3 regions of the Bacillus sp. Marseille-Q1617 genome follow, and region 2 is predicted to be linked to each of the others. Evidence: predicted binding sites of a transcription regulator. Region 2 holds the regulator's gene; each other region holds the start of a gene.

Region 1 (10,472 bases), 990 kb from region 2:
AGCGAAAGCGCCTTGTGCAGCCCCGACAAGCGCTTTAGGGCCGACTGGTGAAGTCGCTCTTTGACTTCAGTGGGCGGACTGAAACTTCTCGAGGGGCTAGGAGCTGAAGCTGGACAATTCTCAAATTTAAAATTATTTCTTAACTTTTTAACAAAATCGCCCGGACTCAATCCGGGCGATTTTTTTCTTTATGAGTTTAGCTTGAAGGCGGTGGAAACAGCTGAGCCTCAATTCCATACTCTCTCAACGCCGACAAGCGATTTACCTTCAAAGGTCATTTTATAGATATCCGGCATCTCAAGCTTATTCCAAAATTCAAATCCGAAGCTTTCATCAAAATGATTCATGATCAGGACCATGATGTTTCCGTGAGTCCCGATGGCTGCATTTTTGCCCTCGTATTTTTCTAAGATTTGCATGAAGCTCTGGATTCCCCTTTTCTGGGCTTCCCTGTTCGATTCCCCTCCATCAAAAGAAAAATCAGGGTTCTGCCATACTCTCAGAATAGATTGTTCAAAATCGTCCAGTGACTTTTCAGAAAGGGTCCTCTCTTTCATATTTTCATAAACCTCAATTTCTTGATCGTAGTATGAGGCTGTACCTTGCACGGTCTCTATCGCTCTTTTATAGGGGCTTGAACAGACTGCCTGTATATTCTTGTCTTTTAATATAGTCGTCACTCGAGCGGCATCGCGTCTTCCTCTTTCGGAGAGCGGTCTCTCCAATTCCTCAGGCGTATAGACGGAATGTGCATGACGGACAAAATAAATGTTGGTTTTCATACTATCACTTCATTTCTAAAAACTTGTATAACAATATGAGCAATGCTGGGCTGATTTCTGCCTTTTCGTGAGCCTGTGGCAATTGGGACATTCAACGTCTTTTGAATGAAGATCAAGCCCTTTATTGCCATGCAGCCATCTAAGGTAAGATTTATTTATCAGGTAAATCGTAAAACCGAGTATGATGCCAATGATAAGTAATATGAGCGCAAGATCCATTGAAAATCCCTTCTCTTAATAGTAGACTGCTAAATCGCCGCTATTGATTTCCGAGCAAGACTTCGCTTTCCGCGGGCGGTTGGTGAGCCTCCTCGTCGCTATAGCTCCTGCGGGGTCTCACCTAACACGCTTTTCCGAGGGAGTCTTCGTCTTGCACTCCAATCAACAGCTGAAAACAAGTAAAAACTACATCAAACTTTAACAGATTATCAGTACATCAATAAACTATCCCCATTATTTTAGGATAAAAATTCACCCTTCGTATTCCATATGGAAATAAAGAAGTAAGGTTTCATCTTTTTACTGTTTCCAAATCGTATCGAGCTGTTCGGAATAAAATTTAATGGCTTTCCTATAGGTCTGAATCGTTTTATCCTCCGAGGTTTCAGCCAATAATTTTAGAAGAATTTCCATAGCCTCACTATGCTCGCTAACATTATGTAATGTCATACTGTAAAAGATTTTTAATGCATGGTTCTCCGGGAATCTTTCCATCCCTTCATTTAAAATTATTTTTGCATTTTCATATTCCCCTAATGTGCGGTAGGTGCTTCCAAGCCCCAGGCAGGCACCCTGGAGGTCGTATTCATTTAAACCGAGTTGTATCGCCTCCTTATAGTAAGGTATGGCTTCCAATTCCTTCCCAAGTGCATCATGGCTCCATGCACATTGATAATGAATCCTGCCATTTTGAGGATCTTCCTCTATCAACTTTTTAAAAAGATCAATAGAAGACTGAATTTCCCCTTCTTCTCTCAGTTTAGCACCTTCCTTAATTCTCTCCTCAATTGATACATGTCTCCCCCTCTCTTCCGGCCTATACTCCACAAGCCACGAATCATGCCAGACTCCCTCATGCAGTTCGTTTCGGGGGAGGATTTTTTTTTTTTGGTAGCCGCATTTTTCATAGCACTTTATGGCTCTTTCATTCCATATCATGGGGTCCATGACAAGGCGGTCAGCACCGGCTATGTCGATTAGATGTTTCTTCACCGTATTGATGATCAGGGTCCCGACTCCCTTATTCCAATAGGCCGGTTCACCAATAAACTGGTCCGTTCCGAAAATCACCTCATCGGAATGACTGTAACCATACTTACTTCTCTCTTCTTCATCGATTGGATAATACTGAAGATACCCGATCTCTTTTCCTTTATAAATGATGATGCAGCTGACTACACCATTAGATCTCCCTAGAAATTTATCTTCGACCATCTTGAGTGTAAATGGGCAGTCCCTTCCTTCATAGTATTGAAGAACTTCCGGGTCGGACAGCCATTTCGTTACTATATATTTATCATCGACTTTAATCGGTCGAATCTCTATATCCCCATTCCTGAGTTCCATCATCATCCACGCCCCTTTCTTCTATATTATATTAGTTCACTGTTCCCTAGAAAAAATCCTTCAGCCAAACTGAGAAAAGGTATTTCATACGGCAGCGCATCGAGGGACGGGCTTTTAGTACTGGAATGTGTTAAAAGGAGAAGCTGCTCTCCATTTCGATCCTCACCGTATTATGACAATAATGTGAAAGGTTATGTATTTTAGGGTGTTTAGGTATTTTCTTATATGGTTAGAAGTAGAATAAGCTAGGAAATCATGTTATTATTAGTTTGTGAAACATTTCACAATATATCTTATTTCAAACAAGTACAATACAAAACTTCCTTAAAGTTAGGTGTGTGATGAAGAATGACTATTAAATGCACAAACAAAGTAGCCCTTATCGGAACCGGGTTTGTCGGCTCAAGCTATGCTTTCGCCCTTTTGAATCAGGGGATTGCCCATGAACTCGTATTGATTGATATGAATAAAGAAAAAGCCGATGGAGATGCACGCGATCTTAATCATGGATTGGCGTTTGCTTCCCCGATGAAGATTCACGCAGGTGATTACAGTGATTGTAAAGACGCAGACATCGTCGTAATCACTGCCGGAGCAAACCAAAAGCCTGGTGAAACCCGTCTTGACTTAGTAGGAAAAAATATAAAAATATTTAAAAGTATCGTCGAACAAGTTATGGCCAGCGGATTTAACGGCATCTTCCTGGTTGCCACCAACCCTGTTGATATCTTGACCTATGCAACCTGGAAATTCTCCGGATTGCCGAAAGAGAGGGTCATCGGTTCAGGTACCATCCTGGATACAGCCAGACTGCGATATTTAGTAGGAGAGCATTTCGATATCGATACCCGCAATATACATGCCTATATAATGGGTGAGCATGGAGATACAGAATTTCCTGTATGGAGCCATACAACGGTCGGGGCAAGTCATTTAAGTGAATTGATTGATCTGGATGAAGAAGACGTTCAAGAAAAGTTGGAAGAAATCTTCATCAATGTCAGGGATGCCGCTTATCAGATTATTGAACGAAAGGGTGCTACCTATTATGGAATCGCCATGGGGCTGGCACGGATCACAAAAGCGATTTTCAACAATGAAAACAGTATCCTAACCGTTTCTGCGCTGCTTGACGGCGAATATAACCAGGAGGATATCTATATAGGAGTTCCTGCAATCATCAACCGTGAAGGAATCCGTAAAGTGGTCGAACTGCCTTTAAATGAAAAAGAACAAAGTCAATTCAAACACTCTGCCGAGACGTTAAAAGAGGTAATGAAGACTGCATTCGTTGATTGAGCACAAAAGATTGTACGAGAGAAATGAATAGACACGCACGCCCAGACATCCTCCTCATAAACTATTGAGAATTCGTTTATGAGGAGGTTCTTCTATGTACGATGAAAGACAGTTATTCCCGGGATTTCCCGGAGGTCCAAGCGGCGGGTTCCCTGGCGGACCACCAAGCTCTCCACCGCCTGGAGGGCCGCAAGGAGGAGGGAATCAGCCTCCACCGGGACCGCCGCCAAGCTTCACCCCTCAGATGACGGCTATGCAGGGCGGGCCAAGCACATTTGCCGTAGATCCGGGTGCGATCCGGCGCTGTTTATTCCGATACACATATATTTGGCTGAGAAGAGATCAATTTTGGTTCTACCCGATATTTATCGGACGCCGTTCAATTGCCGGCTGGAGATGGATCGGCTGGAGATGGGTTTATTTCGGGATTGATTTAGATGAAATCCAATCCTTCACGTGTGTGTAGGGGATGAATATGTACTCCTACCCTTCTTATTATAGAACCACGACTGAAGGTAGAACAGGAACTGTTATGGTTACAGGGGAACATACCATGTATGTAGATCCGGATCAGGCAATCGTTTCGGTTGGTGTCGTTACAAAAAATGAAGATCTTGAAGAAGCTCAGAGCCAAAACCGTGAGATTTCAAACGCTGTTGTGCGATCATTATTGGCGAATGATATTCCGGAAAAGGACATCCAAACGTCCACCTATCAAATTTTCCCGCAATATAGTTATGAGGATGGAAAGCAAATTTTTACAGGCTATGAAGTAAGGCATGTTTTCCGGGTCACAGTGAACGACATCGATTCCCTCGGAAAAATAATTGACGATGCCGTTAAAAGTGGAGCAAATCGTGTAGAGAATATCCAATTTGTTAATTCTGACCCTGGTAAGACCTATCAACAAGCCCTTGCAGCAGCTTATCAAAAAGCATATGAAAAAGCGATCACCCTTTCCAGCCAATCAGGGCAGCAATTGAACCCGTACCCCAAATCGATTAAAGAACATTCCTGGACTGCCGTGATTCCGTTCGCTCCCACTGGCTTCGTCAAAGCAGCAGAAGAGGGCACAACCCTTCAGCCCGGCCAAATCGGCATAACCGCTTCACTCACGGCAGAATTCGGAATCTACTAGTAAAAAAGTCCATCCCTTAGTGCTCGAGCACTGAGGGACGGACTTTTTCATTGCCCATTATTCACCCAATGATTTCGTTTTCCTTCCGCATGCTTCCATGGCGGTTAAGATGGCTCCTTTGAATCCGTTTTTCTCAAGCGCTGCAACTGCTTCAATGGTGGCACCCCCCGGAGAGCAGACTGCGTCTTTCAGTTCTCCGGGGTGCTTGCCTGTTTCGAGTACCATTTTGGCAGCCCCAAGGACAGCCTGCGCTGCCAGTTCATAGGCTTGATTTCTTGGAACCCCTTGAAGGACAGCCCCGTCTGCTAGAGCTTCAATGAACATAAACACATAGGCAGGCGAAGATCCGCTTACTGCAGGAATCGCATCCATTAAGTTTTCATCCACTTGTTCTGCTTTCCCGAAGCTTCCCAGGATGACTGAAACGTCCGCCAATTCCTCATCAGCCAATCGTTCATTGACACAATACGCCGTCATACCTTCCCCAACTAATGAAGGTGTATTCGGCATCGTGCGGACGAGCTTTATATCTTTGCCAAACTGGACTTCCATCCACTCCAGCGTGATCCCGGCCGCCATCGTCACGACAATCACATCTTCTTTCACTGCATCCTTCACTTCTGAAATGACCTGTTTATATTGATCCGGTTTAATGGACAGGAACAAAACATCCGAGAACTCCGCAACAGCCAGGTTATCCTTTGTACATTCAACGTGAAAATCTTCGGACACTTTCTTACGTGTTGCTGCTGATTTGGCACTGGTCATAACTGCCCGTTCATCCACGATCCCAGCCTTCAGTATTCCGCCTAAAATGGCCTGAGCCATATTTCCGCATCCAATAAATCCAATTGTTTTCTTCATAGCGTTTCACCTCTGTCTTTGACTCTCACCTTTAGAATCATAACAAACTTTTGCACCCTCGTGAATAAAAGTAAAATCGCGGCTAAATTAAACCGGAATTAGAAAACGGTCATTTCATTCATCCTTATCCAAACGTTCAAAAGGCAGCAATCCAGCAAATAGACTCCTTCAAAAAAGACCCGGCAGAAGCTAAAGCTTCTGCGAGGTCTTCATCACTCACTCATTCCGTCAACTTTCCACAATGGGGACATAGTGTTTTCCTGTAATCTTTCGGAAGTCTCTTATGGCAGTGAGAACACGTTTTTACATATTGCGGCTGATCGAACAGATCTTCAGACAATCCATAGCCGCTTTTAAACGTTTTCGCTGTCAGACGTACCAGCAGCCCGATCACCACTCCCGTCACCAACAATGCCCAGATCATCCCGCCTTACCCTTTAGCCCTCTCGAGAACAGCCTTGAAATCAAGATTAACGATAGGTTCATCATTCATCAGCCTCTCTTTCAAACCTGCGAGTAACGACTCTTCGACCTCAGATAAATTGTTCAGATCCCATTTTTTGTGAAAAACTGTATAAAGAGTCAGATCCCTCAATAATAAAAATGAAGGCAGATGATCGATCCAGTCTTCTTCCAGCGAATATTCCTCCAGATACCCGCTCAGAAACGCCGTTAAAAAGGTTTCACCAAAAGCAGAACGCACCTCAAGCGTTTCCTTCCTGAGCTTCCACCACACAGAATAATAAAGTGGAATCGCTATATCACTCAAAAAGAAAAACTGCATGCTGTCATCAAAATCAAACACATGAATTTCTCCGTCATGATAAAAAAAGTTGCCTGGATGAACATCAGAGTGGATAACACCGAAGTTTTCAGGGGACTCCTCAAGCTCATGAAGCTTCTTCTTATTTCGCTCTGCCTTTTCGATAATGACAGCATCTTCCGAGGAAAGATATGTTGAATACTGCAAGATATCATCTTCATCCCAGCGTTCCCTTACATATTCTGAAGCTTTATAATCCTTTGTGACCCGATGCATTTTGCCGGTGATCTTTCCCCATTTCTTAAACAGTTCTTCATCAAAGAGATCATCCTTGACGCTGACGGGCTTACCGGGAGCTTTATCAAATAAGCACACATAAAAACAGGTTTCACCTGCTTCCAGGACTTCAACCAGACTCCCGCCCTCCGAAAGGTTGACCAGCGAAACATTCACCCCATTATGATGTAAATAATTCACCCACCTCAGTTCGGCCTCCACATCGTTTTTAGAGCGGTGGGAGCTATGGGTCAATCTTAATATGTACGGCGTCCCTTCCTTATGCACTTCATACACGTAGTTCTCAAAATCCCCAAGCTTCTTTGCAAGGGAAGCGTCACAGCCAAATCTTTTTGCCGCTGTTTCCAGGATCTCCTCATTGAACAGATTTTCTATCCATTTTTCCATCTTTCATTCACCTAACCTTCTATTATTCCTTCAACAATGCTACACGGTATGGGAATAGCTCCGCCCTCATAATCCCCTCCTTAACACAGGGATCTTCACTCATGAATTCCTCTGCCTTTCCTTCGTTTTCTTCTTCAAACACGACGATCCCAAATGCATTTTCTTCTTCATTCAATGTTCTTCCGGCTAAAATGACCACCCCGCGATCTCTATATTCTTTCAATCTCTTGAAATGTTCTGCAACGACTATTTCATCTTCCTCAGTCCAATTTTCTTCTTTATGTAACCGGGGAATCAGTCTCAATACATAGATATATTCCATCGTGGCCCTCTCTTCTGTATACATTTTACACTCACTCCTATATATACGACTTTTCAACCTGGAATTCCTTTCAAAAGCAGCTTCTGCATCCAATACTTATCAAGATAAATATGATCCCTAAACAAAAAAACCAACCCATTAAGGCTGGCCTATTGATCATTGATATTCTGAAACTGTAATCCTCTTTGCTGCATTAAATATTGCAGAGCCGTTCTAAAGGAAAGGAAGCTTTTCACTTCCAAAATCTGCTGTAATCCTGAATTGACGATAATCTGGGTAAGAGAAGGCGTAAAACCTACAAATATAACTTCTACCCCCATTAACGATATAGCTTTTGCCATATTATCAATGTACGTGCCGAAAACGTCCAGCTCACAAATTTCTTTTTCTGATATGGCAGAGAAATCTATGATGATGGTATGGATATCTTCTCGATATGATTCATTCAGGATTCTGGTGATGATCATTTCGAAACGCTCAGGAAAAAGGCGGCCAGTAATCGGGACAAGGATGGTTTCAGGAACGATTGAAGGTATGATCGGTGCTGAGATGTCTCTGATTAATTCCTCAGACTCTGCCAGTTGTTTTTTAAGTTGAGAAATTTCCTCTTTAAGCTCATGTATTAGCGTTGAATCGTTTGTCATTCTAAACCTCACCATGTCATATTATTTTAAAATGAGAAAACACATATACCTTTATTCTAGCACCAATCTTCTCTGAAAGAGTACTATTTTTTCATGGTAATAGCATATTGCCGGGTAAACAAATAAAAACCAGCCTTATCGGCTGGTTTTTATCACGCATATGCTTTTTCTTCTTCTTTCTTGAAGAAGCTTCTCATGGCATGGAATACATCGGCTTTTTGCTTGAGGATATAGTAACGGAAGTCTTCATTCTTGATGTTTTTGTAAGCGGACATGAGGGTTGAGTGACGGTTATACTGATTTACTTCACCGTATCCAAACATACTGGATACCTTCATCAATTCTTCAACAAGCTTGACGCAGCGTACATTGTCTGATGTTAAATTATCACCGTCTGAGAAATGAAACGGATAAATGTTGTATCTAGTCGGATTGTATTTCTCATCAATGAGCTCCAACGCTTTACGATAAGCAGATGAACAAATTGTCCCTCCGCTTTCTCCTTTTGAGAAGAAATGTTCTTCCGACACAACTTTCGCTTCAGTATGATGAGCAATGAATTCAATTTCCACGGTCTCATATTTTGTTCTTAAGAACCGTGTCATCCAGAAGAAGAAGCTTCTTGCCATATACTTCTCCCATACTCCCATACTTCCGCTTGTATCCATCATTGCTAACACAACGGCTTTGGATTCAGGCTTCAATACTTCATTCCAGGTTCTGAATTTCAAATCTTCGGTTATGATCGGATGAAAGCTTGGGGCGCCTTTCATGGCATTCCTCTTAAATGCAGACATCATCGTTTTCTTCTTATCTATATTTCCCATGAGTCCCGTTTTTCGAATATCATTGAATTCAATGTGTTCCACGGTTTGGACATCCTGCTCTTTCCTTTTCAGGTTCGGAAGTTCCAACTGACTAAATAATGCCTCTTCAATTTCCATGAGAGACACTTCTGCTTCATAATAATCTTCGCCTGCTTTATCTCCTGCTCCTTGACCTTTTCCGGGACCTTTCTGCTGCTGAGAGCCATCTCTCGCAATTACATCTCCAACCTGACTGTCGCCGTCTCCTTGCCCTGCGTGTTTATTTTTATCATAGTTATATCGGATTTTATATTCATCTAAAGAGCGAATCGGGATTTTGACGACATCACGGCCATTGGACATAATGATGTTTTCTTCAGTGATCAGATCAGGTAAATTATTTCTTATTGCATCCTGTACTTTTTCTTGATGTCTTTGCTGATCATCGTGACCTTTGCGGTGGAGGGCCCAATCTTCCTTGGAAATGACAAACTGATGATTATCCATTTGACTCAAACTATTCCCCTCCTTAACATTTTTTCACACTTTTTCTTCACGCTGCATACACTATGTTGACTGCCTAATCTACTGTCTTCTTCCCCCTGAAAGGAATGAATCGGGGATTACTCTATCCTATGCAGAAGTATTGATAAATTTACAAATAATTTCGACAATTAAACAATCTTTTTGAAAATGGACGAGCCTGTTTTTTCGAGAAATGAATACTATGATATGTATACAGTTATGCCTGACAATATGTAAGTTTGGCAGGAGAATGTTCATTACATATTTAAATACAAAAAAATAACCGGGTGATTTCACCTGGTTATCTATTCTTCCTCATATTGAGCCGGGTCTTGTACTCGATTGTGGTTCTTTAACTCTCCGCTTGAACGCAGCTTCTCCATTTGCTTGCCTAGCTTGATCAGTTCCTCCATATTGGAGGCCATGCTTCCGTTAAAAGGTTCTGCTTCTTCTCGAGGCTGAGATTTAGAAGACATCCCCTTCACCCACTTTCATAAGAGATATGGGCCCGGCTCTATCTATCTACAGAATAGTATATTCTGATTTTTCTGTCAATATTTACGCTATTTATCTTTTTCTTTGTATTGAACCGGATCGGGTTGTTTGTCGTCTTCCTTTAATTCCTCGTTTGTACGCAGCCTGTCCATCTGTTTTCCGAGCTGCTCCATCTCTTCCATGTCATGGGCCATGGATCCGTTGTCGGGCTCGTAGTTTTTCTCGAGTTCTTGCTGCTTATTAACTTCATGCTTCTTTTTCATCTTGTCATCACCTCTTTATATTACTATTACAATTCCCCTCTCTTCTCATTAGTAAACAGCAAAAAACGATGCTGAGACAAAACTAAAAAATCACCATAGAGACGAATGATCTCAGATTAGTCTCTTAATACCGCTAATGATTTCCGTGCAAGACTTCGCTTTCCGCGGGTAGCCCGTGAGCCTCCTCGGCAAGCCTGCGGGAAGAAAAGCGGAAGGGCTTTGTTTAGAGGCGGGTGGCATAAGGCGAATCGACCACGAAGGCGTTCTTTGCCTTCTTGGACGGTTTGACTTATGACATGTGCCTCTAAGCCCTAAAGCTAG
Region 2 (10,472 bases):
GAAAAGCCTCTAGCGAGGAAAAAGGTGCCCGTACCGCAAACCGACACAGGTAGGCGAGGAGAGAATCCTAAGGTGAGCGAGAGAACTCTCGTTAAGGAACTCGGCAAAATGACCCCGTAACTTCGGGAGAAGGGGTGCTCTTTGAGGTGCATAGCCTCGAAGAGCCGCAGTGAATAGGCCCAGGCGACTGTTTAGCAAAAACACAGGTCTCTGCGAAGCCGTAAGGCGAAGTATAGGGGCTGACGCCTGCCCGGTGCTGGAAGGTTAAGAGGAGTGCTTAGCGCAAGCGAAGGTGCGAATCGAAGCCCCAGTAAACGGCGGCCGTAACTATAACGGTCCTAAGGTAGCGAAATTCCTTGTCGGGTAAGTTCCGACCCGCACGAAAGGCGTAACGATCTGGGCACTGTCTCAACGAGAGACTCGGTGAAATTATAGTACCTGTGAAGATGCAGGTTACCCGCGACAGGACGGAAAGACCCCGTGGAGCTTTACTGTAGCCTGATATTGAATTTTGGTACAGCTTGTACAGGATAGGTAGGAGCCTTGGAAGCCGGAGCGCCAGCTTCGGTGGAGGCGTTGGTGGGATACTACCCTGGCTGTATTGAAATTCTAACCCGCGCCCCTTATCGGGGTGGGAGACAGTGTCAGGTGGGCAGTTTGACTGGGGCGGTCGCCTCCTAAAGAGTAACGGAGGCGCCCAAAGGTTCCCTCAGAATGGTTGGAAATCATTCGCAGAGTGTAAAGGCACAAGGGAGCTTGACTGCGAGACCTACAAGTCGAGCAGGGACGAAAGTCGGGCTTAGTGATCCGGTGGTTCCGCATGGAAGGGCCATCGCTCAACGGATAAAAGCTACCCCGGGGATAACAGGCTTATCTCCCCCAAGAGTCCACATCGACGGGGAGGTTTGGCACCTCGATGTCGGCTCATCGCATCCTGGGGCTGTAGTCGGTCCCAAGGGTTGGGCTGTTCGCCCATTAAAGCGGTACGCGAGCTGGGTTCAGAACGTCGTGAGACAGTTCGGTCCCTATCCGTCGTGGGCGCAGGAAATTTGAGAGGAGCTGTCCTTAGTACGAGAGGACCGGGATGGACGCACCGCTGGTGTACCAGTTGTCTTGCCAAAGGCATCGCTGGGTAGCTATGTGCGGAAGGGATAAGTGCTGAAAGCATCTAAGCATGAAGCCCCCCTCGAGATGAGATTTCCCATCACTTTATGTGAGTAAGATCCCTGGAAGATGACCAGGTAGATAGGTCAGAGGTGGAAGCATGGTGACATGTGGAGCTGACTGATACTAATCGATCGAGGACTTAACCACAAAGAGTCATTTTTAAATGAACACATTGGTCGATATTCGGCTTTCTTGACATCAATCCTTTATCTAGTTTTGAAGGAACAACCCCTTCAATTGAATATTCGTCTGGTGATTATGGCGAAGAGGTCACACCCGTTCCCATGCCGAACACGGAAGTTAAGCTCTTCAGCGCCGATGGTAGTTGGGGGCTCTCCCCCTGTGAGAGTAGGACGTCGCCAGGCGGATATGAAATTTTTTTTGCACAATCTAACATCGGTAACATATAGTGTGGTATAATCTATATATTACCAATATTATCGTCGCGGGGTGGAGCAGTTCGGTAGCTCGTCGGGCTCATAACCCGAAGGTCGCAGGTTCAAATCCTGTCCCCGCAATACCATTGGTCTGGTAGTTCAGTTGGTTAGAATGCCTGCCTGTCACGCAGGAGGTCGCGGGTTCGAGTCCCGTCCAGACCGCCATTACTTTACACGTAAACGAAACTTTGGTTTCGTTTTTTTATTTGTCTTAAAGGGTTTTATTCGTGAATGATGTGATGAGATGCGGTATTAGGGGCGGCTTATTTAGAATAAGTATTAAAAGATCATAAAAGTGTAAACAGGATCATAAATCCGGAATTAGGATCGTAAAATTTCAGGGAGGATCATAAATATGGAATTAGGATCGTAAATTCCCAAACAGGATCATAAAACTAGATAAAGGTTCATAACTGGTTTTCTCCTGACAGAAATATCCCAAGAAAACACACTTTTCACCTTTTCAAAAGTCAAGTCCGCAATATTGTGTAAAATTCCTTACAGCTGTTTTCAACTATTTAGGGTTATTTGTTGTAGCCCCCACATTTTTTGGCGAAACTACCATGAGTTCCTGATCTCATAGCCGGTTGGGTCTGTCAAAGGTTTTTCACTTTGACAGACCCAACCGGCTATGAAAAAATCCATGATGGTAGTTTCTCAAAAATCGTTATTAACTACTGAACTTTCTTTTGGAATATACGGTTTGTTGATAGTGAAGTAATACGGCTCCCACCAAGCGAAATGCAGACTGGGTATTAGGGAAAATCCGAATCACTCTTTCTCGCCTACGTACTTCTGGTTTAAACGTTCCAAACTATTTGTACTCCGAATGTGTGGACGAATTGTTTCAGGATGTTCCATATATTGAATGGTATCTTCGAACCCTTCATCTAGTACCTTTAAAGCCTTCTCAAATTTTGGTTGTTCACTAAACTTATTCATCAATTCTTCCTTGAAATTCCTCATGTCTTCTATCGTGATTGCCTCAAATATTCGTTTGATCATTGTTCTTACTTCAATGGAATCTTTCTTTGGGAGCTTCTCGAAAACATTTCGCTTAAAGTGAACGTTACATCGTTGCCAGCTTGTACCGATGAATTCCCTCATTATGGCTTTTTGTAGACCCTGATGGGCATCAGAAATGACAAGCTTAGGAGATTGTAATCCCCTAGATTTGAGCTGCTGGAAGAAGCGACACCAGCTTTCGTAGTTCTCCACGTGGTCCACCATCAACCCCAAGATTTCACGCTTGTTATTCTCGGTAAGAGCTGTGGCAATATAAACAGCTTTTGAGACTACTTTATTGTGCTCACGCACCTTTATATACATGGCGTCTACAAATACAAAAGGAAAATAAGCACCATTCAAGGGCCTCCTGGCCCAATCATTGACAATGGGATCTAACTTTTGTGTCAGTGAAGAAACAAAAGACTTTGATACATTTTCTCCGCAAAGCTGTTCAACGATGTGCGTTACCTTACGAGTAGACACGCCATTAATAACCATCTCTATCATGGATAAGACAAAGGCTTGATCACATCTTGAGTACCTCTCAAATACCGTCGGGGAAAATTCACCATTTCGAGTTCTTGGAACTTTGAGTGTCAGCTTTCCAATACTCATAGTGAAATCACGTTCATAATACCCGTTTCGATAATCTAGTCGCTCAGAAGAGCGTTCATATGCCGATGCTTGTAGGTAATCGTCTCTTTCTTTTTCCATGTAGTCATTTAACACAAGTACAATGGCTGACTTGACCACGGTTTCAATATTAGAACTGATCACTGCTTCTTTTAAAAGGTCCAAATCTAGGTTAAACTGTAAGTGAGTCATATTTATTCCTCTTTTCATTGTTTATCGTCGCTGAAAACAGTGTTGCCAAGTAGGAATAAAATGACTCTTTCTTTTTACACAATTATATGGACTTAATCTTTTCAAACGTATATCTAAATAGAAATCACATTAAAATATGGTTTTTCCAACTACAAATCATCCACAAGCCGTAGAAAACCCAGAATATATCCTTTTTTCCTTACATCCTTACACCTGCACTTTACTCAAATGCCCCAAAAAGGGTAAACTACATATATACATTCTCCCTTAGGTGCTATCCTAGGGGTTTTTTATACTCTACTTAAGTTGAGGAGATAAATATGAATCAGTTTGAAATGATAACGAAGACTCCTGAGGAAACGGGTGCGTTTGCTGAGAGACTGGCAAATTACCTTCAGGCTGGAGATGTGATAACATTAGAAGGTGATTTAGGGGCCGGTAAGACGACTTTTACTAAGGGCCTTGCAAAGGGGCTTGGTGTAAAGAAAACGGTGAACAGCCCTACGTTTACGATTATTAAAGAATATAAGGGGCGTCTGCCTTTTTATCATATGGATGTGTACCGCCTGGATGATTCCTTTGAAGACTTGGGATTTGATGAGTATTTTGAAGGTGAGGGAGTGACGGTGGTCGAGTGGGCACACTTGATTGAAGACCAGCTTCCATCGAAGCTATTGAGTCTGTCTATATACAGAGAAGGCGATACGACCCGGAGGATTGTGTTAAAGCCTTACGGGGAAAGGTATAATGAGTTATGTAAGGAGATTGTTTCATGAAAATATTATCGATTGATACCTCCAATTATCCGCTTGGGGTTGCGTTAATTGAAGAGGGGAAAGTGGTTGGCGAGTATATCACCAATTTTAAGAGAAATCATTCTGTGAGGGCCATGCCTGCCGTTGAGCAGCTTCTGAAGGAGTGTGAGACGGAACCGAAAGAGCTGACGAAGATTGTGGTGGCGAATGGACCAGGTTCATATACAGGTGTCCGCATAGGCGTAACCCTGGCCAAGACGCTCGCATGGTCGTTGAATATTCCTCTTATCCCTGTATCGAGCCTGGCTGTACTTGCGGCTTCGGGTAGGAATTTTACCGGTTATATCGCACCGATATTCGATGCGAGAAGAGGACAGGTGTATACGGGATTGTATAAGTTTGATGGGGACCGTATCACTCAGGTGGAAGAGGACCGGAATGTTTTACTGACGGACTGGGCGAATAAGCTGAAAGAATATGACGGTGAGATTTTATTTATCGGAAATGATGTAAGCATTCATGAGGAAATGATAAAAGAAGTGCTGGGAGATCAGGCAAGGATTGCTCCTTTTGTTAGCCATAATCCCAGACCATCCGAGCTTGCTTTCATAGGGGCGGAATTGGAAGAACATACGGCTCATGAAGTCGTGCCTAATTATATTCGCTTGGCCGAGGCGGAAGTGAAGTGGTTAGAGTCTCAAAAAAACTCTTAAATGAGAAGAAGGATCGTTCGAAATATGGAAATTCGGTTTATGACGGTTGATGATTTGGATGCTGTGATGGAGATTGAACATCGTTCGTTCAGTATTCCCTGGAGCCGGGAGGCCTTTTACAACGAAATTGAACAGAATCACTTGTCTACTTATCTCGTAGTGGAAGACGGGGAGCGAGTAGCCGGTTATTGCGGTGTGTGGCTTGTTGTCGATGAAGCGCATATCACGAACGTGGCGGTGCTTCCTGATTACAGGGGCCAGGGACTCGGTGAAGCCCTTATGCAGAGGATCATGGATATTTCAAAAAAGGTCGGGGCTCGTGTAATGACACTCGAAGTCAGGGTGAGTAATAAGGCTGCGCAAGGTTTGTATAGAAAGATGGGTTTTCAGGACGGCGGAATTCGGAAACGGTATTATTCAGATAATCAAGAAGATGCTTTAGTGATGTGGGTGAATTTATGATAAAAGATACGTATGTGTTAGGTATAGAAACCAGCTGTGATGAAACTGCAGTTGCCGTTATTAAAAATGGCACGGAGATTGTGACGAATATTGTTTCTTCTCAAATCGAAAGTCATAAACGTTTTGGCGGAGTGGTTCCGGAAATCGCGTCCCGTCACCACGTAGAGCAAGTGACATTTGTGTTGGAAGAAGCATTGGAACAAGCTGAAATGACAATGGAAGAGATCGATTGCATTGCGGTTACGGAAGGTCCCGGGTTAGTGGGGGCGCTTCTGATTGGTGTGAATGCGGCCAAGGCTTTGGCGTTTGCTCATAATAAGCCCTTGGTCGGCGTCCATCATATTGCAGGTCATATTTATGCGAATCGTCTGGTGAAAGAAATGAAGTTTCCTTTGCTGTCATTGGTTGTCTCGGGCGGCCACACTGAGCTTGTTCTGATGAAGGAGCATGGTTCTTTTGAGGTGATCGGCGAAACAAGGGATGATGCTGCAGGTGAAGCGTATGATAAAGTAGCGAGAACGTTGAATCTCCCTTATCCGGGAGGTCCTCATATCGATCGGCTCGCACATGAAGGTGAGCCGACGCTGGATCTGCCACGGGCCTGGCTTGAAGAAAGCTCATATGATTTCAGCTTCAGCGGCTTGAAATCAGCCGTTATCAACACTTTGCACAATGCGAAGCAAAAAGGCAAAACGATTTATCCACAGGATCTTGCCGCAAGCTTCCAGGCGAGTGTGATTGATGTGTTAGTAACTAAGACAGTAAGAGCAGTAAAAGAATATAATGTGGAACAATTGTTATTAGCGGGCGGTGTCGCAGCCAATAAAGGACTGCGTGCTGCTTTGGAAGAAGCATTCAAAGAGCTGTATACAGAACTGGTCATCCCTCCGTTATCACTATGTACAGATAATGCAGCGATGATTGCGGCTGCAGGAACGATTTTATTTGAGCAGGGTAAAAGAGGCGACATGGCAATGAATGCCCATCCCGGGTTGGATATTGAGAATTTCTAATGAAATAAAAGCTTCGGTGAGGTTAGAGTTTAACCTCCACCGAAGCTTTTTTAAGCAGAACATACGTTTTATCAACAGTCTGTGGATAAGTTGTTAATAACTAATGAATAGATGTGAACACCTTGTGAAAAAGGTATGAGTAATTCAGTGTTGAAATGTGTATAACTGCCAGTTAGGTTGTGGATAATGTGGAAAACTCCTGTGAACAACGATTGGTCAACATTTGATCTGTGGATAATGGTGTGGAATAAAGAAGGTTTGGATAACGAAATGTTATCCAAACCTGTGGATTACTGTTCTTCTTGGAGAAGCTCTTCTAATTCTGTCCATTCTTCCAGCAGTTCATCGAGTTCTTCTTTGGAAGAATTGAGTTTGTCATTGATCTCCTGGACCTTTTCATGATCCTGGAAGATGTCCGGATCACAAAGCAGTTCTTCCTGTTCTTCGATGACAGCTTCAAGTGCTTCCATTTGAATTTCAATTTCTTCCACTCTTCGTTTACGCTGGCGCTCAAGCTTTTTCGCTTCTTTATCAATCTTATGACTTTGTTTCTGCGGGGTTGCCGAGCTGCTGGTTGAAGGCTGTCCTTTTTCTGCCTGCTCAAGGGCGGCCAGTTCTTCTTGCTGCTGCAGCTTTTCCATATAATAGTTATAGTCTCCGAGGTATTCGGTCGAACCATTTTTAGAGAGTTCAAGCACTTTGGTCGCGATCCTGTTGATAAAATAACGATCGTGTGACACGAACAAAATGGTGCCTGGATAATCGATGAGTGCATTTTCCAGCACTTCTTTACTGTCTAGATCCAAATGGTTCGTTGGCTCATCAAGGATAAGGACATTCCCTTTTTCCATCATCAGCTTTGAAAGGGCGAGTCTTGCTTTCTCGCCGCCACTTAAAGTAGAAACCGGCTTCAGCACGTCTTCACCTGAGAAAAGGAAGTTGCCGAGGACGGTCCGGATTTCTTTCTCATTTTTCATCGGGTATTCATCCCATAGTTCATTGAGGACGGTTTTATTTGATGAAAGATCGGCCTGCTCCTGGTCATAGTAGCTGATTGATACATTTGAGCCGAAACTAAAATTGCCGGATAAAGGCTTAAGCTTATCCACAAGTGTCTTAAGCAAAGTGGATTTTCCAGTTCCATTGGGACCTACGAGCGCAATGCTGTCACCCTTTTTTACAGAAAAATCGATATGACTGGAGATTTTTTCATCCTCTTCATAACCGATTGAAAGGTCGTTAACTTTCAGCACATCATTTCCGCTTTGTCGATCGATTCCGAATGCGAAGGTAGCGGATTTCTCATCGCCGAGCGGCCTGTCCATCAGTTCCATACGCTCCAGCTTTTTTCTGCGGCTCTGCGCCATTTTTGTGGTGGACGCACGGGCGATGTTCCGCTGGATGAAGTCTTCCAGTTTTGCGACTTCCTGCTGCTGGCGTTCATAGAGTTTTACATCTTTCTCATAGTCTTCTGCTTTTTGCTGAAGATATTTACTGTAGTTTCCTATGAATTTCTTGCTCCGTTTACGGGAGATTTCATATACTTGATTGACGACGTTGTCCAAGAAGTAACGGTCATGGGAAACAATCAGAACAGCGCCTTCGTAGCTTTGCAAGTACGTTTCAAGCCAGGATAGAGTCTCTATATCCAGATGGTTGGTCGGTTCATCAAGGATGAGAATATCAGGCTTGGTCAAGAGAAGCTTACCCAGTGCCAGTCTGGTTTTTTGTCCTCCGCTTAACGTGGAGATTTTTGTCTCATAGTCAAAATCAGCAAAGTTCAACCCGTGCAGGACGGACCGGATGTCTGCTTCGTATTGGTAGCCGCCGGATTCTTTGAAGCTTACCTGAAGCTGATCGTATTCTTTTAAAACACGCTGATAGACGTCGTCGTTTTCGTATACGGACGGGTCGGCCATTTGTTTTTCGAGAATACGGAGCTGCTCCTCCTGAGCTCGCAGACCCTCAAATACGGTAAGCATTTCTGCCCAGATGGATAAGTCGGATTCCAGTCCTGTGTTCTGGGCAAGGTAGCCGATCGATACGCCTTTAGGTTTTGTGATGTCCCCGGCGTCATGCGATAGCTGACCGGCAATTATTTTTAATAGAGTCGACTTCCCTGCACCGTTGCGGCCGACGAGTGCGACTCTGTCCCTTGTCTGTATTTCAAGCTTGATGTTCGATAATATATTATCTGCACCAAAGTTTTTGCTAAGTTGATTCACTTGTAGTAGAATCATGACGTTTCACCTCTATTTCATAGTGCTAGTGTACCGTATTTGAGAGGGTAACGGCAATCATACATACCTATGAATGACTATTAATCTTCACACATATAGGATAGAATATAGTGTATGATGGGTAGAGAGACTTAAAAATGTTTATCTGTTATTTTGGAAGCGTTCACAGATGTGTGGGCGTTCAATGCAACGGGCTTTTGAATAGATGTGGGGGAATGCAATATGAATCAGGATACAACGAAAATTCCACAGGCAACGGCAAAGCGGCTGCCGCTTTATTACCGTTTTATCAAGAATTTATACTCATCTGGCAAGCAGAGGGTGTCATCGAAGGAATTAAGTGAAGCAGTAAAAGTTGATTCGGCCACGATCCGCAGGGACTTTTCCTATTTCGGTGCATTAGGGAAAAAGGGTTATGGATATAATGTTAACTATCTTCTCTCTTTCTTCAGAAAGACGCTGGATCAGGATGCCCTGACCAAGGTAGTGCTGATTGGTGTCGGAAACCTGGGAACTGCCTTTCTTAATTATAATTTTATAAAAAACAATAATACGAAGATCGAGATGGCGTTCGAGGTGGATGAGTCAAAGGTTGGTACTCAGGTCGGCGATGTGCCGGTATTCCACCTGGATGACCTGGAAGAGAAGCTTGAGGATCAGAATATTGAAGTGGCCATCCTTACTGTGCCGGCTTCTTCTGCTCAAAACATCACAGACAGATTGGTCTCTTCAAAGATCAAGGGAATCCTCAATTTTACGCCGGCAAGGCTGACGGTACCAGATCATATCCGGGTGCATCATATTGATCTGGCTGTAGAGTTGCAATCACTGGTTTACTTTTTAAAGCATTATTCGGAAGATGACACGGAAATGTCACAAGATGGAATTATAACGGAATAGAAAATTCTGTCGCTTTACGTTATGATAGAAGAGTACAAGAGGAGGTGTCTCATTATGCCAGTAGGTCCAGGTAGCCTCATAATCATTTTAATTGTCGCTTTACTAGTTTTTGGCCCGAAGAAATTGCCTGAATTAGGGAAAGCTTTCGGTAATACATTACGTGAGTTTAAAAACGCAACAAAAGGCTTAGCTGATGACGACGACGATAAAAACAAAAGTGCTAAGTGAGTAGAGTAGGATGAATGCCATGAGTCAAAGTCAAAAAGACATGACAATGTATGAACATATAGGAGAATTGCAAAAACGACTCATGATTGTAGTCGTTTTCTTCTTGTTAGCGTTTGTAGCAAGCTTCTTTCTCGCGGAACCGCTGATTCGTTATCTGCAGCATGCAGACGAAGCCAAAGAGCTTACGATGAATGCATTTCGTCTGACAGACCCGCTCAAGATTTATATGGAAATGATGGTATTCATTTCGCTGATCCTCACCGCACCGCTCATTTTATTCCAGGTCTGGTCATTTATCAGTCCGGGATTATATGAAACGGAGCGAAAAGTGACCCTCAGCTATATTCCTATCTCGCTATTATTATTTCTAGCCGGACTGTCCTTTTCTTACTTCATCCTATTCCCGTATGTCGTGGAATTCATGATGACGTTATCTGACAGTCTTGAAATACAACAAGTCATAGGAATAAACGAATATTTTCATTTCTTGTTTCAATTAACCATTCCATTCGGTCTTTTATTCCAGTTGCCAGTCGCGATGCTGTTCTTAACGAGACTGGGAATCATCACACCGATGATGATGGCAAACGTACGTAAGGTTGCTTACTTTATTTTGTTGGTCATCGCAGCCTTCATCACGCCGCCTGACGTCGTTTCACACTTGATGGTGACCGTGCCGTTATTCATCCTTTACGAAATCAGCATCTGGATTTCGAAGATCGGC
Region 3 (10,472 bases), on a different contig from region 2:
CTTTCCTTTTATGGGGAGAACATACTTCGAATATGTCGTCATCTTTTTACAATTTTTTGTTCGGGCACTATCCATATGCAATTGAAAATGATCCGCATCGTGTGAAGAATTTTCAGATGATTTTGTGTGAGAAGAGGTTTGAACCTTTTTCATAAAATGACGCATAGAAACAGTTGGTCAGAGGAGAAAACGATGTTCTTTACACCCCGGACACAACCTTTTAAGGTCATCTATGAAAACGGATTCAATATGAAACTTTTTCACAAACATGCAAATACAAAATTAATCTTACTCAAAACAGGCTGTAAAGAAAACATGCAGGAAGTCCTATTTTTTGTAAAAGAATTGTCTTGATTTTTTAATTTGATATGCTCTATCCAATCTTTCTTCACAAACACATGTCAGGATTGGCTTTTCACTGCGAAAAAAGCCTCATTGAAAGAACGCTGGCAGCTGCTGTGACCACAGATAATAATCCAGCAGGAATCGGCTGACGGCTGAACCAATCGCAATCGTCAGCAGGATGAATAGCAGCCTTCCTTGAGCGACACGATTCTTTTTCAGTAATTTATCAAGCTGAATTGCCTGCAGCGACCAGAATGTAACGGCGAATACAAATAAGTGCACGAGCATACTGATCAATGCCTGTTGGCTGAAGCTTTCCACCATACTGTTTCTCTCCAATCAAAAAAATTCAACACACATAGCCCATTTTATCACATACCGGCCGATACGGGATAATGAAAATGTAGCAAAAGACGGAAATTTTTTGTTTTCCCCCGAACTGCCTTTGTATCTTAGAAATCCCGTCTATCTTCTTATAATATGTATGACTAGTGTAAGTATGTCCTTTAACGCGTCAGTGTACGGCGGGACGGGCTTTTAGCACTGTAAAGCGGTCTGGGACGGGCCTTCACCGCTTTAACGTACGCTGGGACGGGCCTTCAATTCAGTTCCACCAGCCCACATCCAAAAAAAACACCCTCTCCAACCGGAAGAGGGTGTTTTCGTTATTAGAAGTTACGTTCGGAAACGTTAATTCTGTTCATGGCACGCTTAAGGGCAAGTTCGGCACGACGGAAGTCGACGTCATCCTTTTGTGCCTGCATGCGGCCTTCTGCACGGCTTTTTGCTTCTTTCGCGCGTTGTACATCGATAGCTTCTGCTGTTTCAGCAGTCTGTGCTAGAATTGTCACTTGTTCAGGACGTACTTCTAAGAATCCGCCACTGACAGCTACAAGCTCAGTGTTACCGCCTTTATTCAGGCGTACCGCACCGATTTGTAGTGGAGCAACCATCGGAATGTGTCCAGGTAAGATCCCAAGCTCACCGCTTTGAGCTTTCGTACTCACCATTTCCACTTCTGAATCGTACACTGGGCCATCGGGAGTGACAATATTGACTTTTAATGTCTTCATTTTCTTCCCTCCTGGTCCCTAATTATACCTCTACGCCCATTTCTTTAGCTGCAGCCAATACGTCCTCGATCGGACCTACTAGACGGAATGCATCTTCTGGAATGTGGTCGTATTTACCGTCAAGAATATCTTTGAAGCCTTTTACCGTGTCCTTCACTTGTACGTAAGAACCTTTTTGGCCTGTGAACTGTTCTGCAACGTGGAAGTTTTGAGATAAGAAGAATTGTACACGGCGGGCGCGTGCCACAGTCAGCTTATCATCATCAGAAAGCTCATCCATACCAAGGATGGCAATGATATCTTGTAATTCTCTATAGCGCTGTAATGTTTGTTGGACATTACGTGCAATTGTGTAGTGCTCTTCCCCTACGATTTCAGGAGAAAGTGCACGTGAAGTTGATGCTAATGGATCCACCGCAGGGTAGATACCCATCTCGGAAAGCTTACGTTCAAGGTTCGTTGTTGCATCCAAGTGAGCGAATGTTGTTGCAGGAGCCGGATCCGTGTAGTCATCGGCAGGTACATAGATCGCTTGGATCGATGTAACGGAACCAACGTTTGTAGACGTGATACGCTCTTGCAATTGACCCATTTCAGTAGCAAGTGTCGGCTGGTAACCAACGGCAGATGGCATACGGCCAAGTAGTGCTGATACCTCAGAACCTGCTTGCGTGAAACGGAAGATGTTATCGATGAACAGAAGTACGTCCTGACCTTGCTCATCACGGAAGTATTCAGCCATTGTAAGACCCGTCAAGGCAACACGCATACGTGCACCAGGCGGCTCATTCATCTGTCCGAATACCATCGCTGTTTTCTTGATAACGCCAGAGTCGCTCATCTCGTGGTAAAGGTCATTACCTTCACGCGTACGCTCTCCAACACCTGCGAATACCGAGATACCGCCGTGCTCTTGAGCGATGTTGTTGATAAGCTCCTGGATTAATACGGTTTTACCAACACCGGCACCACCGAATAGACCGATCTTACCACCCTTGATGTATGGAGCAAGTAAGTCTACTACTTTGATACCTGTTTCAAGAATTTCTACTTCTGTAGAAAGTTGATCGAATGTAGGTGCTTGTCTGTGAATCGGATCACGACGAATTCCTGCTGTAAGCGGCTCGTCTAAATCGATTGATTCACCAAGGACGTTGAATACACGACCTAACGTTACATCCCCTACTGGTACAGAGATTGGCGCTCCTGTATCTAGTACTTCGGCTCCACGTTGTAAACCGTCCGTAGAAGCCATCGCGATCGTACGTACAGAATCATCACCTAGGTGAAGGGCAACCTCTAATGTAAGTTCAGCTCTATCTGCAATTTGGACCTTTAATGAGTTGTAGATATCAGGAAGTTGGCCATTGGCGAACTTGACATCAACAACGGGACCCATTACTTGAAGAACGTGTCCTTTGTTCATCTCTTTCCCTCCTAACTAGCTTTTGACGACAAAACTATGGTTTTACCGGAATTAACCGGATACGTTTCTATTCCAGTGCAGCTGCTCCGCCGACGATTTCCGTGATTTCTTGGGTAATCGCAGCTTGACGTGCACGGTTATATGAAAGTGTAAGGTTATTAATGATGTCTTTTGCGTTATCGGTTGCGTTCTTCATCGCTGTCATACGAGCTGCGTGTTCACTCGCTTTACCATCAAGTAAAGCTCCGTAAATCAAGCTCTCGGCGTATTGAGGAAGCAACACTTCAAGAATTTCTTCAGCATTCGGTTCAAATTCATAAGAAGTAAGACTGCTTGAAGAAGCTTCAGATTCAAGGTTTGTCAAAGGCAGAACCTTTTTCTCTGTTACATCTTGTTGAATCGCACTGACGTAGTGGTTGTAGTACATGTACAGCTCATCATAAGCACCATCAGAGAACATGCTCACTGCTTTGTTCGCAATCTCCTTGATATCTGCAAAGTTAGGCTGATCCGGTAAACCTACAATACCTTCTACGACGTTATAGCCGCGCTTTTGGAAAAAGTCTTTTCCGACACGACCAAGTGCAATGATCGCAAATTCGTCTTCTGAGCTGTGACGCTCTTTAATCGCATTACTTACAGCACGGATGACACTGCTGTTATAAGCCCCCGCCAAACCGCGGTCAGACGTAATGACCAAGTAGCCGGTTTTCTTTACGGGGCGGGAGACTAGCATCGGATGTGTTGCATCGGTGCTGCCCAGGGAAATAGAAGTGACTACGTCTTGAATTTTCTCCATGTAAGGAACGAAGGACTTAGCGTTCGTTTCCGCACGGTTCAATTTCGCAGCAGATACCATTTCCATTGCTTTCGTAATTTGACTTGTTTTCTTCGTAGACGTAATACGAGTTTTAATGTCGCGTAACGATGCCACTGGTTCTCACCACCCTTTTAAAATGTTAGCCATAAGATCGAACAATCATGGTCATCACTTATTGAAGCCGGTGTCCTTTTTTAAAAAGAAGCACCGACCTATAAGCGATTACTCAGACTTAGCAAATGTCTTCTTGAATTCTGTGATCGCAGCAACCATTGCAGCATCTTCAGGAAGACCTTTTGTCGTACGGATATGATCTAACAGTTCAGTATGGTTGTGATCTAACCAGCTTAGGAATTCACCTTCGAAACGGCGAACGTCCGTTACCGGGATATCATCTAAATGTCCTTTAGTCAATGCGTAAAGGATCATGACTTGTTTTTCAACTTTAAGTGGTTTGTTAAGATCCTGCTTCAGTACTTCTACTGTACGCGCACCGCGGTTCAGTTTCGCCTGCGTTGCTGCATCAAGATCTGATCCGAACTGAGCGAATGCTTCAAGCTCACGGTAAGCGGCTAAGTCAAGACGCAGTGTACCAGATACTTTTTTCATCGCTTTGATCTGTGCGGATCCACCAACACGGGATACGGATAAACCTGCGTTGATCGCCGGACGAACACCGGAGAAGAACAGGTCAGATTGTAAGAAGATCTGTCCGTCAGTGATGGAGATAACGTTTGTCGGGATATAAGCGGAGATATCTCCTGCTTGTGTCTCAACGAATGGCAGTGCCGTGATGGAACCGCCGCCTTTTGCATCGCTTAATTTCGCTGCACGCTCAAGTAAACGGGAGTGCAAGTAGAATACGTCACCAGGGAATGCTTCACGACCTGGAGGACGGCGAAGTAATAGGGACAGCTCACGGTATGCCGAGGCCTGTTTGGATAGATCATCATAGACAACAAGAACGTGCTTGCCGCTGTGCATGAAGTCTTCACCCATTGTGATTCCCGCATAAGGTGCCAAGAATAGCATTGGAGCCGGTGAAGCAGCAGATGCCGTTACTACGATTGTGTAGTCTAACGCACCGTGCTTACGTAATGTTTCTACTGCGTTACGTACAGTAGATTCTTTTTGACCGATCGCAACATAGATACAAACCATGTCCTGGTCTTTTTGGTTAAGGATCGCATCGATCGCAACAGATGTTTTACCTGTTTGACGATCTCCGATGATTAACTCACGTTGACCACGGCCGATCGGCACTAGAGCGTCAATCGCTTTGATACCTGTTTGAAGCGGCTCGTGTACGGATTTACGATCCATAACACCAGGTGCTCCGCTTTCGATAGGACGTGTTTTTGTTGTTGCAATCGGACCTAACCCGTCTACAGGTTGTCCAAGTGAGTTTACTACACGACCTACAAGTTCTTGCCCTACTGGTACTTCCATGATACGTCCAGTACGACGAACCTCATCGCCTTCACGAATGTCACTGAATGGTCCAAGAATGATGATACCTACGTTGTTTTCCTCTAAGTTTTGTGCCATACCCATGACACCGTTAGAAAATTCAACAAGCTCTCCAGCCATGACATTGTCGAGGCCATGAGCACGAGCGATACCGTCACCGATTTGGATAACTGTACCTACATCGCTTACTTTCATCTCAGACTGATAGTTTTCAATTTGCTTTTTTATCAGCGCGCTGATTTCTTCCGCCTTGATGCTCATGAATTTCACCCCTCATTTATACGAAAGTTAACGAACTAGTTCACGTTCAAGACGATGCAACTTCCCTGCAAGGCTTCCGTCAAAGATGCGGTTGCCGATTTGGACCTTAAGTCCGCCAAGCAAGTTATCGTCTGTCACATTATCGATTCTTAATGATTGTTTGCCTACTTTTTTGGCAAAAGATGCGGAAACGGCTTCTCTCTCATCTTCTGTTAATGGACGTACTGAATAGACTGTTGCTTCTGCGATTCCTCTTTCTGCATTCGAAAGCTCGATGAACTCATTTGCAACACCTACTACCTGATTGATGCGATGACGATCAGTCAAAAGTAAAAGGGTATTCAGGACTGGTACAGAAGCGGATGAGAATGCTTCCTTTATAAGTCCCTTCTTTTTATCCAAAGAAAGCTTCGGATTGCTGAGAAGGATGTTAAGTTCCTGGTTGTGTGTGAAAACAGATTTCACTACGCGAAGCTCTTCTTCAATCGCTTCTAATTGGTTCTGTTCTTTGGCAATTTCGAAAAGAGCTAACGCATAGCGTTTTGCGACTGTAGAGTTGCTCATCGCTCTTCTCCTGCCTCTTTAATGTAGTCATTGATCAATTTCTGTTGATCTGCTGCTGACAATTCCTTCTCGATCACTTTAGAAGCAATCATGACGGATAATGAAGCAACTTGCTCACGCAGAGCAGTCATTGCCTGCTCTTTCTGAGTTTCGATTTCACGTTTAGCAGATTCTTTCAGGCGCTCACTTTCCTGACGAGCGGCAAGAATGATCTCTTCACGCTGCAGGTCGCCTTGCTTCTTAGAGTTTTCAATCAGCGTTTGCGCTTCTTGACGAGCCTCTTTAAGAAGTTGACGTTGTTCTTCTAAGTGCTTGCTTGCTTCAGCACGGCTCTGTTCAGCCGCTTCGATTTCGCCTGCAATATGATTCTCACGCTCCTGCATGATGCCCATCAAAGGACCCCAAGCATACTTCTTTAAAAGCGCAAGTAAAATCAAAAACATCACTAGCTGGAAAAGGATATCTCCACCGTTGAAGCCGCCACCAGCTCCAAGGACAAATGCGTTTGTTAGCACGCGATTTCACTCCCTTCAAGAGTCAATACTTTCTTTTGAAAAGCATGTAATCTAACGGCAAGTTCTTGCCTGGACATTCAAGATTAATCGTCCATTAGTTATGGACATAAAAGGAATGGCGAAGGTTCTTTTGGAAGGACTTCGCCATTTTGAACTCAAGACTTGCTATTATTGACCCATTACGATGAATGCGATAACTACCGCGATGATAGGAATCGCCTCTACTAGTGCAACCCCGATGAACATTGTTGTTTGAAGCATACCACGTGCTTCCGGCTGGCGAGCCATACCTTCAACTGTACGAGATACAATAAGACCGTTACCAATACCTGCACCAAGTGCTGCTAAACCAATTGCGATTGCTGCTGCTAAAAGACCCATTCTAAATTTCCTCCTTTAAATGTATGAAAAATGTTAGTAGTTTTGTTCAATTTTGAACAGGGTATATATTAATGGTCGTGGCTGACTTTATGAGCCATATAAACCATCGTTAACATAACGAAAATAAATGATTGGATCGCGCCGACAAAGATTGAGAATGCCTGCCAAACGATCGTTGGGATGATTGCTCCCAGTAGTCCGGCTGCCCCGGCGTGCGCCAAGCTTCCCACCAGTAATGCAAGCAGGATTTCCCCGGCATAGATGTTACCGTAAAGACGAAGACCAAGTGTCAGTGTGTTGGCAAGCTCTTCAATAATCTTCAGCGGGAATAAGAACGACATAGGTCTGAAGAAATCTTTACCGTATTCACCGAAGCCTTTCATCTTGATACCATAGTAATGCGTTAACGCGACAACCATAACTGCCAGTGTCATCGTGATAACAGGATCCGCTGTTGGTGATTTCCACCATAGCTCGTTGTCAATGACGACCGAAAACGGAAGCCCAAGCATGTTTGAAACAAAAATGTACATAAGCAAAGTAAGTCCAAGGATATGGAAACGACCACCTGTCTTCCAATCCATATTACTCTTCACAATGTTCTTGACAAAGTCCATGACCCACTCCATGAAGTTCTGTACTCCAGTTGGTTTCATGGCCAGTCTCCGAGTTGAAAGAACGGCTATTAAGAAAACAACGGCACTCGCCACCGTGATCATCAATACGTTCCCCAGGTTGAAAGTCAAACCCAAAAACTCGGCTGTAGGATTTTCATGATGCAATGAAATTCACCTCTCTTCCCCGCTAATTATGAGATTTAAGCTGCTGGGTAAAATAATCTATCATAATGACAACATAGATTGTCATTAATCCAAAAATGACGCTCAGGAGATGAAGATGTTCAGGATATTCCATTGCAATGATCACTGCAAAGGCGGCCCCCGCCATCCGTGAAAAAGTCCCCAAAGACCGAACCTTCTGTCCAGCTGCGACTGCATCACCAAATCGTACCGTCCTCCTCATGATTAGCCAGTGGCTGAACATGCTTATACTTGTCCCCAGGATAAGCCCAAGAAATATAGACTGATAGGAAGTAAAACCCCAACCGAGGACGTATAAGGAAAGGAGGAAAAATATGTACTTACGATGCCTGTTAAACACTTGCTGAAGTTCTGGCATTTACATTAATCTCCCGAATTGAAATGTTGGACCGTTCGGAGCATGGTGTAGATTCCTGTTGAAAGCCCAAAGAGTAGTCCAATGATTAAGAAAAGTGGTGTGGTACCCCATATTCCATCAAGCCATCTCCCCCCGAAGATCCCGATTAAAATGGACCCTGCAAGCTGGGTAAGAATAGCAGAATATAAGACCATCGCTTGATACGGGCGTCTATTGTCCTGACGCATTTGGCATCCCCACACATATTTTTTAGTGGAAAAACACAGTGATGGGTTAAATGAAAGAATACCGTTTTCACAAGTGTTCAAGCATTGTGAAAACCTTATCATTTTATACCCTTTGTAAGCATACAATAGGGTTATTTCCATGTCAATGCGTTCAAGTTAAAAAGTTCACAACCTCGCCACGTGTTTCCAAAACGTTCACATTTTTATCATAATTTGCAGAAAACTGGTGAATATTGCACTTTTTACTCAACCTTCATCGAATGGAAACCATTCACACAACCTTCATTATAAAGAAGTTCCTTTTTACTAGAAACCCTACATTATAATGTAAATATATCCAATTGGATCTAATGCTTCCGAAAAAATAAAGAACCCGGGTCATCTGAAAATGACCCGGGTTCTTTATCTCTTATTTTGTTCCAAACAAACGGTCACCGGCGTCCCCTAATCCAGGAACGATATACCCTTTTTCGTTCAGCTTTTCATCAAGGGCGGCAATATAGATGTCTACTTCCGGGTGCTCTGCCTGAATGGCTTCCACCCCTTCAGGACATGCCACTAAACACATGAACGTGATGTTTTTCGCACCGCGTTTTTTCAGTGAGTTGATCGCTTCAACAGCAGATCCCCCTGTTGCAAGCATCGGATCAACCAGGATGAATTCACGCTCTTCCACATCGCTCGGAAGCTTTACGTAGTATTCGATTGGCTTAAGAGTCTCAGGGTCACGGTATAATCCTACGTGACCGACTTTTGCGGCCGGGATCAATTTAAGGATGCCGTCGACCATGCCAAGACCTGCACGTAAGATAGGAACGATCCCTAGTTTTTTCCCTGTAAGTGTTTTTGCATTCGCTTTGCTTACCGGTGTGTCGACTTCGATGTCTTCAAGCGGAAGTTCACGCGTGATTTCAAATGCCATCAGCGTTGATACTTCATCGACCAGTTCGCGGAATTCCTTTGTACCTGTGTTTTTATCACGGATGAATGTCAGCTTATGCTGGATTAATGGATGATCAAATACGTATACTTTGCCCATTCGACTCTCTCCTTTTGGTTTTGATTTATGTAAAAATAGATAGTTGCTGTTTTACACCTTTGACTATTGTACATAAAAGAGGTTTTAAGAGCAATAAAAGTTGGGAGGTGTAATGAAATCGTTATTTTTATGTGAGAGATTTATTAAAAAATGATAGGAGTGAGTCATTCTTATTACCGCTATTGATTTCCGTGGCAGACTTCGCTTTCCGCGGGCGGGCGTGGAGCCTCCTCGGCTTTGCACTGGACCCATAAAGTTGGACACTTATTTGTTAAGCAGCTAATTCTGTACTAAGTCGATAAGCTACTGGACTTTTCCGTTTCAACCTTGATTTAATTCTCAAATGGTTGTAGTAATGCATGTATTGTTCAAGTTCGTCTTTAAAGTGCTCGATACTATCAAAATCTTGTAGATAAAGGAATTCTGATTTTAGGATTCCAAAAAAGTTTTCCATGACAGAGTTGTCATAACAGTTTCCTTTGCGAGACATACTTTGGGTGATGTTGTGTTCCTTCAGTACCCTTCGGTACTGGGCCATTCGATAGTGCCAACCCTGGTCGGAATGAATTAAGAGCTCGTCACCTTCGTTTACATGTTTTAAACCTTGTGCCAACATCGTTTCAACCAAATCAAATGTCGGCCTTGATTGAATCGTGTAGGTGATGATTTCGCCGTTAAACAGGTCTAAAATCGGAGACAGATATAGCTTTTGTCCAAACAATGCAAATTCCGTAATGTCCGTCACCCACTTTTGGTTAGGTTTTTTGGCACTAAAGTTACGGTTTAAAATGTTTGGAGCTGCTTTTCCGACTTCTCCTTTATACGATTTGTACTTTTTCATTCGCACCATGCATTTAAGTCCGAGGTCTCTCATAATTCGAAGTACTTTCTTTTTATTGATCGAATATCCTTTTTCCTGAAGCACGTCGGTAATGCGACGGTAACCAAACCGACCTGAATGTCTATGGTAAATGAAATGTATTCTCCTTTTCCATTTACGGTCAGGGTCTGGTTGGCTCCACTTTTTAATGAGGTTGTAGTAAGTACTTTTGGGCATCTTGGCTACTTTTATCGTTCGAGTCACCGGGAATTCATTCCTTAGTTCATACACTACTTTCGCTTTGATTTCGTTGGTGATTGTTCTTCCTGAACTAAGGCTTTCAGCTTTTTTA

The links. Region 2 encodes Rex, which represses fermentation and respiration genes when NADH is low (regulators of the CRP and FNR family bind a similar motif). Its sites were predicted from a motif close to TTGTGAAATATTTCACAA; they were not measured.
Region 1: a site for Rex is predicted at 2,618-2,635, ahead of HWX64_RS05760 (L-lactate dehydrogenase). Genes of this name have one in related genera too.
Region 3: a site for Rex is predicted at 8,415-8,432, ahead of HWX64_RS13200 (AtpZ/AtpI family protein). Genes of this name have one in related genera too.

Annotation. Positions count from the first base shown of each region.
Region 1 covers NZ_CAHJXM010000001.1:1,139,891-1,150,362, reverse strand. Annotated here, with positions in the region: gene HWX64_RS05780 (histidine phosphatase family protein) at 228-782, opposite strand; gene HWX64_RS22185 (DUF2614 family zinc ribbon-containing protein) at 798-1,001, opposite strand; gene HWX64_RS22180 (tetratricopeptide repeat protein) at 1,302-2,354, opposite strand; gene HWX64_RS05760 (L-lactate dehydrogenase) at 2,697-3,647, shown strand; gene HWX64_RS05755 (collagen-like protein) at 3,742-4,113, shown strand; gene HWX64_RS05750 (SIMPL domain-containing protein) at 4,117-4,785, shown strand; gene proC (pyrroline-5-carboxylate reductase) at 4,843-5,649, opposite strand; gene HWX64_RS05740 (hypothetical protein) at 5,870-6,073, opposite strand; gene HWX64_RS05735 (phosphotransferase enzyme family protein) at 6,080-7,096, opposite strand; gene HWX64_RS05730 (YciI family protein) at 7,119-7,442, opposite strand; gene HWX64_RS05725 (STAS domain-containing protein) at 7,568-8,062, opposite strand; gene yhbH (sporulation protein YhbH) at 8,215-9,384, opposite strand; gene HWX64_RS05715 (hypothetical protein) at 9,699-9,869, opposite strand; gene HWX64_RS05710 (hypothetical protein) at 9,957-10,151, opposite strand.
Region 2 covers NZ_CAHJXM010000001.1:153,494-163,965, forward strand. Annotated here, with positions in the region: rRNA gene HWX64_RS00890 (23S ribosomal RNA) at 1-1,314, shown strand, start outside; rRNA gene rrf (5S ribosomal RNA) at 1,416-1,532, shown strand; tRNA gene HWX64_RS00900 (tRNA-Met) at 1,612-1,685, shown strand; tRNA gene HWX64_RS00905 (tRNA-Asp) at 1,693-1,769, shown strand; partial or broken gene HWX64_RS00910 (IS256 family transposase) at 2,275-3,437, opposite strand; gene tsaE (tRNA (adenosine(37)-N6)-threonylcarbamoyltransferase complex ATPase subunit type 1 TsaE) at 3,758-4,213, shown strand; gene tsaB (tRNA (adenosine(37)-N6)-threonylcarbamoyltransferase complex dimerization subunit type 1 TsaB) at 4,210-4,905, shown strand; gene rimI (ribosomal protein S18-alanine N-acetyltransferase) at 4,930-5,367, shown strand; gene tsaD (tRNA (adenosine(37)-N6)-threonylcarbamoyltransferase complex transferase subunit TsaD) at 5,364-6,380, shown strand; gene HWX64_RS00935 (ABC-F family ATP-binding cassette domain-containing protein) at 6,671-8,620, opposite strand; gene HWX64_RS00940 (redox-sensing transcriptional repressor Rex) at 8,843-9,520, shown strand; gene HWX64_RS00945 (twin-arginine translocase TatA/TatE family subunit) at 9,575-9,748, shown strand; gene tatC (twin-arginine translocase subunit TatC) at 9,768-10,472, shown strand, end outside.
Region 3 covers NZ_CAHJXM010000002.1:332,755-343,226, reverse strand. Annotated here, with positions in the region: gene HWX64_RS13250 (DUF1146 family protein) at 433-669, opposite strand; gene HWX64_RS13245 (F0F1 ATP synthase subunit epsilon) at 1,014-1,418, opposite strand; gene atpD (F0F1 ATP synthase subunit beta) at 1,441-2,844, opposite strand; gene HWX64_RS13235 (F0F1 ATP synthase subunit gamma) at 2,912-3,778, opposite strand; gene atpA (F0F1 ATP synthase subunit alpha) at 3,887-5,395, opposite strand; gene HWX64_RS13225 (F0F1 ATP synthase subunit delta) at 5,423-5,959, opposite strand; gene HWX64_RS13220 (F0F1 ATP synthase subunit B) at 5,956-6,474, opposite strand; gene atpE (F0F1 ATP synthase subunit C) at 6,643-6,855, opposite strand; gene atpB (F0F1 ATP synthase subunit A) at 6,924-7,637, opposite strand; gene HWX64_RS13205 (ATP synthase subunit I) at 7,660-8,034, opposite strand; gene HWX64_RS13200 (AtpZ/AtpI family protein) at 8,040-8,261, opposite strand; gene upp (uracil phosphoribosyltransferase) at 8,671-9,300, opposite strand; partial or broken gene HWX64_RS13190 (IS3 family transposase) at 9,572-10,472, opposite strand, start outside.